DNA from 3 places in the Vibrio sp. 2033 genome. Region 3 is predicted to be linked to each of the others. Evidence: riboswitches for the same ligand, from Rfam matches in the RefSeq annotation. Region 3 holds a riboswitch; each other region holds the start of a gene.
The links. A riboswitch is a leader RNA that binds a small molecule or an ion and turns the genes downstream of it on or off. The one in region 3 is predicted to bind thiamine pyrophosphate.
Positions count from the first base shown of each region.

Region 1: another riboswitch for thiamine pyrophosphate. It lies ahead of thiB (thiamine ABC transporter substrate binding subunit); the one in region 3 lies ahead of thiC (phosphomethylpyrimidine synthase ThiC).
Region 2: another riboswitch for thiamine pyrophosphate. It lies ahead of thiD (bifunctional hydroxymethylpyrimidine kinase/phosphomethylpyrimidine kinase); the one in region 3 lies ahead of thiC (phosphomethylpyrimidine synthase ThiC).

Region 1 covers NZ_JAWOVC010000004.1:75,925-81,347, forward strand. Annotated here, with positions in the region: gene fbp (class 1 fructose-bisphosphatase) at 1-886, opposite strand, end outside; gene mpl (UDP-N-acetylmuramate:L-alanyl-gamma-D-glutamyl-meso-diaminopimelate ligase) at 1,199-2,557, shown strand; gene R7P74_RS07945 (flavin prenyltransferase UbiX) at 2,563-3,201, shown strand; TPP riboswitch at 3,239-3,375, shown strand; gene thiB (thiamine ABC transporter substrate binding subunit) at 3,448-4,440, shown strand; gene thiP (thiamine/thiamine pyrophosphate ABC transporter permease ThiP) at 4,482-5,423, shown strand, end outside.
Region 2 covers NZ_JAWOVC010000034.1:14,369-19,791, reverse strand. Annotated here, with positions in the region: gene R7P74_RS23125 (TldD/PmbA family protein) at 1-913, opposite strand, end outside; gene R7P74_RS23120 (TldD/PmbA family protein) at 913-2,298, opposite strand; TPP riboswitch at 2,610-2,717, shown strand; gene thiD (bifunctional hydroxymethylpyrimidine kinase/phosphomethylpyrimidine kinase) at 2,815-3,672, shown strand; gene R7P74_RS23110 (ABC transporter ATP-binding protein) at 3,662-4,417, shown strand; partial or broken gene R7P74_RS23105 (ABC transporter permease) at 4,476-5,210, shown strand; gene R7P74_RS23100 (ABC transporter substrate-binding protein) at 5,258-5,423, shown strand, end outside.
Region 3 covers NZ_JAWOVC010000027.1:32,343-37,765, reverse strand. Annotated here, with positions in the region: gene R7P74_RS22225 (multicopper oxidase family protein) at 1-974, shown strand, start outside; gene crcB (fluoride efflux transporter CrcB) at 1,098-1,481, shown strand; TPP riboswitch at 1,542-1,640, shown strand; gene thiC (phosphomethylpyrimidine synthase ThiC) at 1,804-3,744, shown strand; gene R7P74_RS22210 (thiamine phosphate synthase) at 3,744-5,159, shown strand; gene R7P74_RS22205 (HesA/MoeB/ThiF family protein) at 5,146-5,423, shown strand, end outside.

The sequences.
Region 1 (5,423 bases), on a different contig from region 3:
ATGCAATGCCCCCAGCTTGCTCAATGAGGAATGCCATAGGGTTACATTCGTAAAGCAGGCGTAGCTTGCCTTGTGGGTGGCTTTGTGTGCTTGGGTAAAGGTAGATACCACCTTTCAGTAGGTTGCGGTGGAAATCAGCAACCAGCGAGCCAATGTAGCGAGAAGTGTATGGGCGACCGTCTTCTGGCACGTTTTCTTGGCAGTACTTGATGTACTTCTTCACCCCTTGAGGGAAACGAATGTAATTACCTTCGTTGATGGAGTAGATCTTACCATCATCAGGAATCATCATGTTTTCATGAGAAAGACAGAAGCTGCCGATAGATGGGTCGTAAGTAAAGCCGTTTACGCCGTTACCAGTTGTGTATACCAACATGGTGGAGGAGCCGTAAATCACGTAGCCCGCAGCCACTTGCTTGTGACCAGGTTGTAGGAAGTCTTCTTCAGTTGGTGGAGTACCGATTGGAGAAACACGACGGTAAATCGAGAAGATAGTACCAACAGAGACGTTCACATCGATGTTAGAAGAACCATCAAGTGGGTCCATCAGTACTACATATTTGGCGTTTTGGTTGAGTTCTTTATTGAACGCAACTGCTTCGTCTTCTTCTTCACTGGCAACGCCACACACTTGATCACGAGCTTCAAGCGCGGCTTTGAACTTATCGTTCGCGTAAACATCGAGCTTTTGCTGATCTTCACCTTGGACATTTTCCGTGCCTACAGCACCAGTGATATCACCGAGACCCGCTGCGTTGATTTCGCGGTTAACGATTTTTGCAGCTAAACGAATGGAGGCTAAAAGGGATGATAGATCACCGCTAGCGTGGGGGAAATCCGCTTGTTTTTCGACAATGAACTCGCCTAGGGTGCGCAGTCCTGACATGGTTAATCCTTACATTTTCATTTCATTGGGGGTAGTGCGCAAGTGAGCATCTCTTTATGGATGTTAAACGATTGCGCTGGATGTAAGTTTAAGTCGCAGATCTTTTTAATGGTAATGAAGTAACTGTTTGAGATCTCAATTTATTTGTAGACTTGTTTGAGGGATTCATCAGTAAGCAAGAGGTTGTACAGTCTGTGTTCAACCTTGTCATATTTGTGAAAGGGACTGCAAGAAGAAGGCTAAAGTCACTCGCTTTTCAGGCGGTAATCGCGATAATGAAAGCATTAAAAAACGCATTACAAGGTTTAGCTTATGCACATTCATATCTTGGGTATCTGTGGCACATTTATGGGCGGCGCAGCGATTCTAGCGCGCCAATTAGGACATAAAGTCACTGGTTCTGATGCCAACGTTTATCCGCCAATGAGCACACTGCTTGAGTCTCAAGGTATTGAAATTATTGAAGGCTTTGACCCGTCTCAACTCGACCCTCAACCAGATCTTGTGGTGATTGGTAATGCGATGAGCCGTGGTAACCCTTGTGTCGAGCATGTGCTCAACACTAACATGCGTTACACCTCTGGCCCGCAGTGGCTCAACGAGTTTTTGCTGCATGATCGTTGGGTATTGGCGGTATCGGGTACACATGGGAAAACGACCACGTCGAGCATGCTTGCTTGGATACTTGAAGATTGTGGTTATCAACCGGGTTTCTTAGTCGGTGGGGTACTCGGTAACTTCGGAGTGTCTGCTCGTTTGGGTGAAAGTATGTTTTTTGTCGTTGAAGCGGACGAATATGACAGTGCTTTTTTCGATAAGCGTTCTAAGTTTGTGCATTACCATCCTCGCACTTTAATCATGAATAACCTTGAGTTCGATCATGCTGATATCTTCGATGATCTAGAAGCGATCAAACGCCAATTCCATCATTTAGTGCGAACTGTACCGGGCAATGGATTGATCTTAGCGCCGAGGCAGGATCAAGCGTTAGCGGATGTATTAGAGCGTGGTTGCTGGACAGAAAAGCAGTTTTCAGGTGTTGATGGTGACTGGCAAGCGCACAAATTAGTGCTTGATGGCTCAAAATTTGACGTTGCGTTGCAAGGCGAGAAGGTTGGTACCGTCGAATGGAATTTGGTGGGTGACCACAATGTGGATAATGCGCTGATGGCAATCGCTGCTGCACGACATGTTGGAGTCACTCCGGATCTTGCTTGCCAAGCATTAGGGCGTTTCATCAATACCAAGCGCCGTTTAGAGCTGAAAGGTGAAGAACAAGGTGTGACGGTTTACGATGATTTTGCGCATCACCCAACGGCAATTGAACTTACAGTCGGTGGTTTGCGTAACAAGGTAGGTGAAAAACGCATCCTTGCTGTGTTAGAGCCGCGTTCTGCCACCATGAAGCGTGGCGTACACAAAAACACACTTGCAGAGTCACTACACAGTGCAGATGAAGTCTTCTTGTTCCAGCCAGATAATATCGAGTGGTCTGTGCAAGACATTGCCGACCAATGCACACAGCCAGCGTTTGTCGATGCGGATATAGATAACTTTGTAGCCAAGATCGTCGAACGTGCGCGACCAGGTGACCAAATTCTAGTCATGAGCAACGGTGGCTTTGGTGGTATTCACGGAAAACTTCTTGAGCAGTTAAAACAAAAAGCCTGATTGATATGCAAAACAAAACACAACCCTCTCATAAAAAAGCCATCACGTTGGCATTAACGGGTGCTTCTGGTGCTCCCTACGGCCTTCGTCTTTTAGAATGCTTGGTTGCGGCGGATTATCATGTCTACGTTCTGATTTCTTCGGCGGCTCGTGTTGTGATGGCAACCGAGCATAATCTTAAGCTACCAAGTGGCCCAGAAGCGGCGCAGCAAGCATTAGTAGAGCACCTGAACTGCAATCCAAATAACATCACCGTTTGCGGTAAAGACGATTGGTTCTCGCCGGTTGCGTCTGGTTCTGCTGCACCCAAGCAAATGGTGGTTTGCCCATGTTCTGCGGGAAGCGTTGCAGCGATTGCGCATGGTATGTCAGATAACTTGATCGAGCGGGCCGCTGATGTGGTAATGAAAGAGCGCGGGCAGCTGTTGCTCGTGGTTCGCGAAACACCATTTTCAACGCTACATCTGGAGAACATGCACAAACTGTCGCAAATGGGCGTCACCATCATGCCAGCAGCTCCAGGCTTCTATCATCAGCCAAAGAGTATTGAAGACTTAGTGGATTTTATGGTGGCGAGAATTCTTGACCACTTAGGTATTGAGCAAGGTTTGGTGCCTCGTTGGGGTTATGACCAGCGCTCGTGAGCTGATTGTGTAACCACTCAAATACCTTTACAATCCATCCAACTCATCGGGGAGCAAACCCATTTAGCATTGAGTCAATCAATGCATTGGGGCGCTGAGACCTAAGTGTTTAACTAGGGACCCGTATTACCTGAACCAGATAATGCTGGCGTAGGAATTGAGTCTGGATATTGGAAGTCCTTAATAGCCGCCTCAAACCCTGTGCCGCTCAACTTATTTCTCTGAAATACTCATGGAGAGCGAGCAGTGAAACCCACTCTAAATCTGATTGCCTTAGCTGCAATCACCTCTACTTCAGCGTTTGCCGCTGAAAACACATTAACCATCTATACCTACGACTCTTTTGCCGCAGATTGGGGGCCGGGTCCTAAAATCGAGCAAGCTTTTGAAGCAAAATGTGGCTGTGACGTTAACTTCGTAGCGTTGGACGATGGTGTGTCGATTCTGAATCGTCTTCGTCTTGAAGGCGGTAATAGCAAAGCGGACATCGTATTAGGTTTGGATAACAATCTGATGGCAGAAGCGAAGAAAACCGGTCTGCTTGCCGAGCACAATGTAGATACGTCCAATACAGTGTTACCAAACGGTTGGAGCGACACGACGTTTGTACCGTACGATTACGGCTACTTCGCGTTTGTGTACAACAAAGAGAAAATGACTAATCCGCCGAAAAGCATGAAAGAGCTGGTGGAAACGCGCGACGATCTGAAAGTGATTTACCAAGATCCGCGGACTTCAACGCCGGGCCAAGGCTTGATGCTATGGATGAAATCTATTTATGGCGACGATGTGACGCAAGCGTGGCAGAAGCTAGCGAGCAAAACCGTAACGGTCACGAAAGGTTGGTCTGAAGCGTATTCCATGTTCCTCAATGGTGAGTCCGATTTAGTGCTTTCTTACACCTCCTCACCTGCGTACCACTTAATTGCGGAAAACGATTCGAAGTTTGCGACGGCGAATTTTGCTGAAGGCCACTACATGCAAGTTGAAGTCGCCGCCAAAGTGAAAGGGGCAAAAAATTCAGAACTTGCTGATCAATTTATGAGTTTCATTTTAAGTGATGAGTTCCAATCGGCGATGCCAACGGGTAACTGGATGTACCCAGTCACTGACGTTGAGTTACCTAAAGGTTTTGAAACTTTGAGTGTTCCAAGCAAGTCGTTGAGCTTTAGTGCTGATGAAGTGGCAAAAATGCGTAAGTCTTGGATTCGCGAATGGCAAAGCGCATTGACGTTTTAGCTGACGTTTCCACCCTCATCTGAATGAGATAGGTTTTACCTTTGAATTCTGTTCCAAAAATAGGTTTAGGGGTCGCGATGATCATCGCGACCTTTGTTATTTCTGCCCTAGGTGCTTTGATTGTTCAAGCCCCTTCACTTGATGTGTCTGTGGTATGGGGCGACCCGTACTATCAACATGTCACCAAGTTCAGTTTCTACCAAGCGTTTCTTTCCACATTGCTCAGTGTTGGCTTTGCCATTCCAGTAGCGCACGCACTTTCGCGTCGCCAATTTATTGGTAAATCATTACTGCTTAAGCTGTTTGCATCGACACTGGTTTTGCCGGTTTTGGTTGGTGTTTTTGGGCTGTTAGCGATTTATGGCAACAGTGGTTTGTTGGCGCAGTGGTTGCAAAGTTTCGACACTAAACTGCCATTCTCTATTTACGGTTTGAACGGCATTTTACTCGCCCATGTGTTCTTTAATTTACCTTACGCGGCACGATTGCTTCTGCAAGCCTTGGAGTCTATTCCTGCCGAGCAGCATAAGCTTTGCGCGCATCTTGGGATGAGCCATTGGGATAAGTTTCGCTGGGTAGAATGGCCGCGTTTAAGGCAGCAGCTTCCCCACGTTTGTGGGTTGGTGTTTATGTTGTGCTTTACCAGTTTTGCCACTGTAATGGCGTTGGGGGGCGGGCCAAAATCCACCACCATTGAATTGGCCATTTACCAAGCGATTAAGTTTGATTTTGATTTACAAGCTGGGGCGTTATTGGCGCTGTGGCAGATGCTGTTATGTGGACTGCTTGCTATTGGAGTGCAGAAGTTAACAAGGCCTGTTTCTATCAGTGCTGGAAGCACATCGGTACAGCAATATTTAACGAAGGATCATGGGTGGTCAAAAGCTTGGGATAGCTTTTGGATCATAGGTGCCTTTTTACTGGTAATACCGCCGTTATTGATGGTGTTACTGAGTGGCATCAACCAACAAGTTTGGACAGTA
Region 2 (5,423 bases), on a different contig from region 3:
TCATCACATTGTCTTGAGTAGCAAAGCCTTCACTATCAAAACTTGCGATTGCCATACCATTTGGCATGTAAGCCGTATCAGTAAAGGTAATTAAATCACTCGCAACACGTTGACCAAGCTTATCACCCAGTGGCGTAATGCCTTTCATCGCGCTTACGCCAGAGAAAGCACTGCCGAAAGCACCGAATAAACTTGCCAGCGCATTGATGTGGAAAATAGCGGGGTAGTTACCCGTCGCAACCGGTACACCTTCAAGAAGATCACGAGCAAGCTTGTAACCGCCTTCTATACAATAAGCTGGAGCCAACTCATCAAAACGGCGACCTAGCGACATTCTTCCCGCCATCGACTGTTTGCCGTCTTTTTCAAACAAGGTATACGCGTAACAAGTGAACGATCGCTCGAAATGTTGACATAACGTACCTTGAGTATTCGCGATGATGAGCTGAGTTTCACCGTCACTGTAACCATTGTATGGTGCGCTAGAAGCGTGAGGCAGAGCCACTACGCCTTGCTCAAGTGCGAGAGACAGTTCAATTTTTTCATCAACCGAAGTTGTGTCTTCTTGAGCAATCTCAGCCACGTCAGTCGTGATTTGGCTGTTCACACAACTAATGGTCTGATGTTCATCTTGCTTGGAAAAACGAGCGCTTTGCAGTGCATTAGTCAGCATCAAATCTAAGCTTGGTTGTTCTAACGACTCAGAATAGCTCGTTGCAACACGCGCATCTTTCACAACACGAACACCCAGCACTTGGCTTGAGCTTACTTTGTACTCATCCAGCTTTCCTTGGTTCGCTTTCAGAGAAAAGCTGCTGTTGCGGTTTACAATGACGTCCGCTTCTGCACCTTGGCGTTTTGCTTCTGATAGGACGTAATCAACCGCATTAAGAAGTTGTTGTTCTTGGCTCATTAGTTACCGCCTCCTACCAGAATGTTATCGACTTTCAGTGTTGGCTGACCGACTGTTGTTGGTACTGAACCACTTACGGAACCACACATGCCCGGCGCAAGTGCCATGTCTTTGCCGACCATGCTGATTTCTTTCAACACTTTTGGACCCGTGCTGATCAGCGTTGCTGTTTTCAGAGGCTTGGTGATTTTGCCATTTTCAATGAGATAAGCTTCACGAACAGCAAAGTTAAACTCACCCGTACCCGGTTGAACCGAGCCACCGCCCATCTTCTTCGCATAGATACCACGCTCGATGCCTGCCAGCATGTCATCAAGTGAATGCTCGCCCTCTTCGATAAAGGTATTACGCATACGCGAGGTTGGTGCGAACTTGTAGTTTTGACGACGACCAGAACCCGTAGGTTCGTAACCTGTCTTCATGCCACCCATTTTATCGACCATAAAGCTGGTTAGCTTACCGTCTTTGATCAATTGGGTACGCTGAGTCTTCATGCCTTCGTCATCAACATGAATCGAGCCCCATTCGTTGGTCATGGTGCCATCATCGACTGCATTCACCGCGGTGTGAGCAACCATTTCGCCCATCTTGTCGTGGAATACTGATGCTTTCTTCGCAACTGAAGTGGTTTCTAGCAAGTGACCACATGCTTCATGGAAGATAACGCCGCCAAAGCCGTTACCAATCACCACCGGCATTTCACCCGATGGACAAGCATCCGCGCCAAGTTTTACTAACGCTTGCTGCGCGATAGTTTGACCTAGCTCTTTGGCATCAAGCTGTTCACTGAATTCCCAACCAGCAAGAGCGCCAGGACCTTCCATACCAGAAGACTGCTCATTACCTTTTTGCGCGACAGTGTTACCAGCAACACGAATGTAGTGGCGAGTATCGTCAACGTGTAGACCTTCTGAGTTGAAGATAGACACTTGTTGCTCGCGCTGAAGAACGCTGCCAATAAACTGGCTGATATGCTCACTCTCAGCACGTGCGGCTTGGTCAACTTTCAATAGAAACGCGATTTTTGAATCTAGGTTAGCATCCTTACTTAGCGGCATGCGGCAACCATGTTGGATTGGGTAGCGGTTCAAATTCAAAGAACCCGCTGACGCGATTTGCTCACGCTTGTCTTTTGCAGCAAGCAGCGAGGTTACGCGCTTTAGTTCGGCTTCATCTGTGCTGTTGGTGTAACCGTAAAGCACCTTATGACCGAAAAAAAGACGAATACCGATACCAAAATCGATACCCGAGTTAACCTTATCCACTTCACCAGATGCGATCTGGACAGTGTTGGTTTGGTGATGTTCAACGAATAGTTCAGCGAAATCAGCCCCCAAAAAGAGAGCATGATCGATCACTGACTTCGCTGTTACAGAATTAAGCATGAAGTCTCCTTGCTCGATGATCGTCTTAGCCTTCCTAATTAACTGTGAAAAAGTTCAACAAAGTTAAATTGGCAACACGTTAAATTTTAACAGTTTTTTAACCTTGTTTTGTGCTAATCCTTGCTTAACGAGACCACGATTATTTATTAAATATTCCAGGTTCTGCTCATTCACCAGAGCGTTGCACTAGTAAATTCCACCCAGCAAACCATTTAGGTGCTTACTTTATCACTCACCTCGCATAATTGAATACTCATTATAATTACGCTCAAAAAACGTATCCCTTCCGCAATGGTCCTGCTATCATCCGAACGAAATAGTCGGGGGGCCACACGACAAGTGTTGGCTGAGATCGAAATTCGAGACCCGTTGAACCTGATTCAGTTAGCACTGACGTAGGGAACTATGCACACTTTGCCTTTCGTCGCCCCTCTTAGGTAAGCGATAGCGATCGAAAAATCGATCTATCTGCAACGGTCAAAGTCAGTTCCTATACGTCTTGTAGTAGGAGCGACCATGACGCAGCAATCACAACCTCATTCACATCAAACGCCAGCCTTGCCTACCCCTGTTGTCTTAACCATCGCAGGCTCCGACAGCGGCGGCGGCGCAGGCATCCAAGCCGATATCAAAGCGATGTCCGCAACTGGCAGCTTTGCCTGCTCAGTGATTACCGCCATCACCTCACAAAACACGCAAGGCGTTTCTGCGATTTTCCCTATTCCTCTTGATCACGTTGAAACCCAACTCGATGCAGTGTTTACCGATCTCAATATTGTGGCGGTAAAAGTCGGCATGCTGGCGGATTCGAACATCATTAAAGTCGTTGCTAACAAGATTAAGCAATACCAACCTAAACATCTTGTGATTGATCCCGTCATGGTCGCCACCAGCGGCGATTTGCTACTTGAGCAATCAGCAATCAGCACATTAAAAGAAGAACTAATTCCACTGGCAGACATCATCACTCCTAACCTGCCAGAAGGTGCAGCATTGACGGGTAAGCCAGTGCCTCAATCAGAATCTGAAATGAACGATATGATTACCGACCTTCGTGCACTTGGTGCCAAAGCTATTCTGCTCAAAGGCGGTCATCTTGAAGAAAATGAAAACAGCAACGATCTGCTGATCATGCAAGACTGTGCCGAGTTAATCAGCGCCAAGCGTTTTCCGACCAAAAACACACACGGTACGGGCTGTACACTGTCTTCCGCCATTGCGTCTTACCTTAGCCAAGGCAACAACCTACACAAAGCGGTGCACCTTGGTAAGCAGTACATCAGCCAAGCTATCGCACACGCTGATGAATTGGATGTCGGTAAAGGTCACGGCCCTGTGAATCACTTCTTTGCGGGTCATACCTATGTTCGCTAACGCGATTGGCATTCAGCTTTCCGATGCTAGCCTGCGATACAAAGATAGCCAAACACCGACTTTAGCAGGAATGAACATGACCATTCCCGTCGGTAAATGGACGGTATTACTCGGACGAAGTGGCTGCGGGAAAACCACAATATTGCGTTACTTAGCTGGCCTACTGGATGACCAAGTTGACTGGCATGGCGAACTCATCACAACCGATGGCGCTGCACTGCATGACCGTATCGCTTACATGGCTCAACAGGATTTATTGCTACCGTGGTTGAATGTGTTAGACAACGTCTGCCTCAGTTCTCGATTTTCTCAAGAGCAAGCACCAGAGCAAAATAGACAACGTGCACTGACTTTACTCAGCCAAGTGGGACTCGCCGATTACGCGGATGCTAAGCCAGCTCAGCTCTCTGGCGGTATGAGACAGCGTGTTGCCCTTGCTCGTACTCTGATGCAAGACAAGCCTCTGGTTCTGATGGATGAGCCCTTCTCTGCGCTGGACGCGGTTACTCGCCATAAGTTGCAAACCTTGTCTGCCGAATTATTGAAAGATAAGACGGTTGTTCTGATTACCCACGACCCACAAGAAGCGGTGCGATTAGCTCATCAACTCTATGTATTGCAAGGCTCACCTGCGCAAGCTCAGCACTTGGTTGTTCCGGGTTCTACGCCTCCACGAGTTCTCGATGGAGAATGCGCGGCGCTACAACAAGCGATTTTGGACCAATTGGAGAAAGACTATGAGTGATATGACTCAGTACAACTCCGTTTCGGCACGTATTGGTAAAAAAGAAAGCGTGACACATCCGGCTCTGCGCTTGGTCATCAGCACTGCGGTGATCTTGGGATTGTGGCAGTTGGTCGTGGTGATATTCGATATGCCAAGCTTCATCTTACCTTCACCAATTGAAGTGCTGGATAGATTGGTCACTCGTTACGATGTCCTGCTCAAACATACTTGGGTTACCGCGCAAGAGATTTTACTTGGCTTGGCGCTTGGATTATCAATGGGTTTGCTGTTCGCATTGCAAATGCTGATGTTCGAGCCGCTCAAGCGTTGGTTACTGCCCATTCTGATTGCTAGCCAAGCGATCCCTGTGTTCGCCATCGCGCCAGTGCTCATGCTTTGGCTTGGTTACGGCATTGCATCGAAAGTTGTCATGGCGGCGATCATCATCTTTTTCCCCGTCACGACATGTTGCTATGACGGTTTGCGCAATACACCAACAGGTTACCTCGATCTTGCCAAGACCATGGGCGCGTCGAAATGGCAGCTACTTCGTCATATTCAATTGCCAGCCGCACTACCAACTTTAGCTTCAGGTATTCGTGTTGCCGTCGTTATTGCGCCAATTGGAGCAGTGGTCGGTGAGTGGGTAGGTTCAAGTGAAGGCTTGGGTTATCTGATGCTCCAAGCTAACGCTCGAATGATCATTGATGAGATGTTTGCAGCGCTGTTTATCCTCGCCGTGCTGTCTATCTCACTCTACTTCATCACCGATAAATTATTGAAAAAAGCCATCCCTTGGGAAAGCAAGTAATTGCCGAAAATAACCAAAGGAAATTGGGAAAGAAAAGGAAGAACCCCGTGAATAAAAACAAACTTATGAGCGCTGCTGCTCTACTCGCTTCAGTGGTATCAACCAACGTGCTTGCCGCTGAAAAAGAGATGACACTGATGTTGGATTGGTTCGTCAATCCAAACCATGGTCCTATCGTGATTGCCAAAGAGCGCGGTTACTTCAAAGAACAAG
Region 3 (5,423 bases):
TGAATAGCGTTAAGCAACTTGGTATGGGCTTAGTTGGGCTAATTATCGTTGAAGAGGCTGAGCCTGTTCTATTTGATGAAGAACAGGAAATAGTTCTAAAGCATTGGCATTTAGACAAACAAGGTCAGTGGAAGAACCTTATGGTACCGCGCTTGAGCGCTCGTATGGGGACTCCCGGAGAGTGGAGTAGCGTCAATGGTGTGCATGAACCTGTTTATACGCTGAAGCAGAATGCTACCACGCGATTAAGAATTGCTAACGTCGATAACACCATTACTTACCCGATCGCTATTGAAGGTGCAGAGGCTTGGGTTATTGCTATTGATGGTAACCCTGTTAAAACGCCTTATAAGCTCACTCAGCATAAAATTGGTCCAGGAATGAGGTTAGATGTCGGATTGATTGCTCCGAAGGCTGGAACACGTGTTTATGTGCGTCAAATGAAAGGACGCTTCCCATTCCCTTTGTGCGAGTTTGACGTTGTTGAGTCTGACTTGCCGAGCAACCAGAAACTGCCTTTATTACCTCTCAACCCTGTGCCAGCTCTCGATTTGAAAAATGCAGAGCAAATCGATTATGTGTTTGAGTGGGAGGGGGCGATCACTCCTGCTGATAAATCGGGCAAAGCGATACCTAAGTTCTGGCTGATGAACAAACGGGCTTGGGAGGGAATGAGCAAAGATAATATTCCAGCGCCGCTTTCAACATTGGAGATGGGAAAAACCTATATCTTCAACCTAAAGAACGTCACCCAATATCATCATCCTATTCATCTTCATGGACACACATTTACGGTTCTTGAGTTAGATGGCAAAAAACTCGACGAACCGTTTCATACCGATACGGTCTTACTTGGAAAAAACGGCAGTGCGAAAGCGGCATTTGTTGCAGATAACCCAGGGCGTTGGATGTACCATTGTCATGTAATTGAACATATGAAGACGGGTTTGATGGGTTACATTGAAGTAAAGTGACTCCTGTAACTTTTAAAATCTTGATAAGTTTTAAGCGCTATACTTTGCTGAATTCTAAGATTGTATAATCACTATTGCCGTAAATTTGATTACAATGTCGCCATTAAATTTTCTGGGGGAATTATGGGACAACTATCCGTTTTGGGTTTTATTGCATTGGGTGGTGCATTTGGTGCATGTTCTCGTTACTTAATTTCTGAACTTTGTGTCATTTTATTGGGGCGTGGTTTTCCATATGGTACGTTAACCGTTAACGTTGTTGGCTCATTTATGATGGGCTTATTGATAGCAGCTTTCGATAATGAACTTTTGGCAACGGAACCTTGGCGACAAGTGATTGGCTTGGGTTTTTTAGGGGCACTAACGACGTTTTCCACCTTCTCGATGGATAATGTGTTGCTTATGCAGCAGGGCGCTTTCTTTAAGATGGGGTTGAACGTATTGTTGAATGTCGTGTTAAGTATTTCAGCTGCGTGGATAGGCTTTCAATTATTGATGCGCAGCTAGCAAAGTAGTTAAAAATTGAACAGGTCGGCTTGGTTTCACCAAGCCGTTTTTATATACTGACATCACTTGTCGGAGTGCCATAAGGCTGAGACCGTTAATTCGGGATCCGTTGAACCTGATCAGATTAGAATCTGCGAAGGGAACAAGAGAAGATATTCACACCGGAGTTCTTTCTGGTTGATCTATCAAAAGTCGAATGTTGTTACAGGCAAATATCGTAAGCTTTAACTAGCCTTAATTTGACTCCTCTTGTCGCATCTATCCGCCAAGCATTTTTATCCAATTACTTTTTATCTAGTATAACAAAGCAAGGAAAAATGCTATGTCGAGTCGCAAACAAGCGAGACTGGAAGCAAAACAGTTCATTGATACACTCTCGGTACAACCGTACCCCAATTCAAGCAAAGTCTACGTAGAAGGCTCACGTCCAGATATTCGTGTGCCAATGCGTGAAATATCACTCGCCGATAGCCTTATTGGAGGCACAAAAGAAGCGCCTATTTTCGAGCCTAATGAGCCAGTACGCGTTTACGATACCTCGGGTGTATACACAGATCCAGAGCACACCATAGACCTCTATAGCGGCTTACCTAAGCTGAGAGAAGGGTGGATTGAAGAGCGTGCCGATACTGAGCTACTTGATGAAGTAAGCTCGGTGTACACCAAAGAACGCTTAGAAGACGAAACACTAGACGATCTTCGTTACGGTAATCTACCACGTATTCGACGTGCCAAAGATGGCCATTGTGTGACCCAATTGCACTATGCTCGCAAAGGTATTATTACCCCAGAAATGGAATATATCGCGCTGCGTGAAAACATGGGGCGTGCCAAGTATCGCGATGAAGTGCTGAATCAACAGCATCCGGGTCAAAGCTTTGGTGCGAACCTACCAAAGGACATTACTGCAGAGTTTGTGCGTAAAGAAGTCGCCGAAGGTCGCGCTATTATCCCTTCTAATATCAACCACCCAGAATCCGAACCAATGATCATTGGGCGTAACTTTTTGGTCAAAGTGAACGCCAACATCGGTAACTCATCGGTCACTTCTTCGATTGAAGAAGAAGTAGAGAAACTAGTGTGGGCGACGCGCTGGGGTGGCGATACCGTTATGGATCTCTCTACTGGACGCAATATTCACGAAACTCGCGAGTGGATTCTACGTAACAGTCCGGTTCCGATCGGTACCGTGCCAATGTACCAAGCGCTTGAGAAAGTGAACGGTGTTGCGGAAAACCTTAACTGGGAAGTGATGCGCGATACCCTGATTGAGCAAGCAGAGCAGGGCGTTGACTACTTTACTATCCATGCCGGTTTACTACTTCGTTATGTGCCAATGACTGCAAAACGCGTTACTGGCATCGTCTCTCGTGGTGGTTCTATCATCGCGAAATGGTGTTTAGCGCATCACCAAGAAAGCTTCTTATATACCCACTTCCGAGAGATCTGTGAAATCTGTGCTAAGTACGATGTCGCACTATCTCTTGGTGATGGTCTGCGCCCTGGCTCGGTAGCCGATGCTAACGACGAAGCGCAATTTGCAGAGCTTCGCACTCTTGGTGAGTTGACCAAGATAGCGTGGGAATACGACGTACAGGTGATAATCGAAGGTCCTGGTCATGTTCCAATGCATATGATCAAAGAGAACATGGAAGAGCAGTTAGAGCACTGTCATGAGGCTCCTTTCTATACCCTTGGTCCGCTGACGACAGACGTCGCTCCTGGTTACGACCATATTACTTCAGGCATCGGCGCTGCCATGATTGGTTGGTATGGCTGTGCAATGCTTTGCTACGTAACTCCTAAAGAGCATCTTGGCTTACCAAACAAAGAAGACGTGAAAGTAGGCATGATCACTTACAAGCTTGCTGCGCACGCCGCTGATTTAGCGAAAGGGCACCCTGGCGCTCAAGTTCGTGATAATGCGCTTTCTAAAGCTCGCTTCGAGTTCCGTTGGGAAGATCAATTTAACTTGTCGCTCGACCCAGATACTGCTCGTGCTTTCCATGATGAAACCTTGCCTCAAGAGTCCGGCAAAGTTGCTCACTTCTGTTCGATGTGTGGACCAAAGTTCTGCTCGATGAAGATCTCGCAAGAGGTACGAGAGTATGCGAAAGACACTGAGCAAGTTGCTGCGGACCAAGCTATATCGATCAAAATGCTGGATGATCCTCTTGAGGGGATGCGTCAGAAATCGCAAGAATTTAGAGAGTCAGGTTCTGAACTATACCACCCAGCAGCACATGCCGAGGTAAGTGACTAATGAGCAAAATCCTTATTCCGTCATCATTGATTGAACTGACTGGTTTAGTTCAGCAATGTTTGTTGTTGGCGAAAGAACAGGGTTTTAGCATCGAAGACATTGAGTTGGGTGTGAGCCCAACTCAATCTATTCAGCTTGTTCGCGACCAACAGACCACACGTATAACGACAGATCTTATTGATGGTTATGACTCTGAGCATGAGAGTTCATTTGTGTTCCATTACCGCTCTGCTTTATCGGTAGAAGCGTGTGCTAAGCAACCGTCGAAAGCGATTTATATTGGCATTGCTGATACGCAGGTATCCGATGAAAAGGAGAAAGTGCTTCAGCTTGATATCTGGCGTCACCCAATTAACAACGAAGTGAGAGCGCTTTCCGTTAAGTCCAAATTCAACGCAATGTTCAATCCTGAACATCACCTTGCTTGGATAGTAACGCTGACAGTACTCGATTTTCCTATCGAAGATGCGTTAACACTTGCTCGAGGAATGCTAACTCAGCAAGCGAATGTTTCACGTGAAACACTGTTGAATGACAACCTTGATGAGGGAAGATCTACTCGGTGGGCTGACCAATTTGATGATTTCCCCACACCTGTACTGGAGGATAACCGACTAGGTATTCAAGTTGGTTGGTCTGCACAAGGCGAGAGCGTTAGCTTTCCAACTCTGACTAAGCAAAGTCTAGGGCTCTATCCAGTCGTTGATGATGTTGCTTGGATTGAGCGTCTACTGCCACTAGGCATCAACACTATTCAACTGCGAATCAAGAACCCACAACAAGCCGATTTAGAACAACAGATCATTCGAGCAATTGAGCTAGGTCGTCAGTATCAAGCACAAGTGTTCATAAATGACTACTGGCAGTTGTCAATCAAGCATGGCGCTTATGGCGTTCACCTAGGACAAGAAGACATAGAAGAATCGAATTTGGCTCAGATAACTAAAGCCGGCATTCGTCTTGGTCTTTCTACTCATGGTTATTATGAGCTACTGCGCATCGTACAAATTCATCCTAGTTACATCGCGCTAGGGCATATTTTCCCAACCACCACAAAACAGATGCCATCGAAACCACAAGGTTTGGTGCGCTTGGCTTTGTATCAAAAGCTGATTGATAGCATTCCTTATACAAATACAGAGGCTGCTTTCAGAACTTCAAAAGACAAAGAAGTAAGTGACTATGTGCTTGGCTTTCCGACGGTTGCGATTGGTGGTATTGACCAATCTAATGCAGACCAAGTTTGGCGCATGGGCGTCTCTAGTTTGGCAGTTGTGCGAGCTATTACGTTGGCAGAATCACCTCAGTCCGTCATTGAGTTCTTTGCACAACTGATGAAAGAAAGACAGCTAACGTTTACTGATCAGAATAGTGAATTAGCGCATACCAAGAGAGGCGAGAATGCTCACGGATAAGCAGTTCCTTCGCTATCAACGCCAAGTAGCTCTGCCTGAAATTGCTGAAAGTGGGCAAGAGCGTTTGAGCAAATCGCATGTGCTGATCATCGGTTGTGGTGGGTTAGGGAGCGCAGCGAGTTTGTACTTGGCATCAGCGGGTGTTGGTAAATTGGTTGTGGTCGATGACGATGAAGTTGATAGCAGTAACCTGCAACGCCAGATCATTTATCGCGAACAAGACCTCCAAGTTGCGAAAACAAAAGCGACTGTAAAGCAACTGAC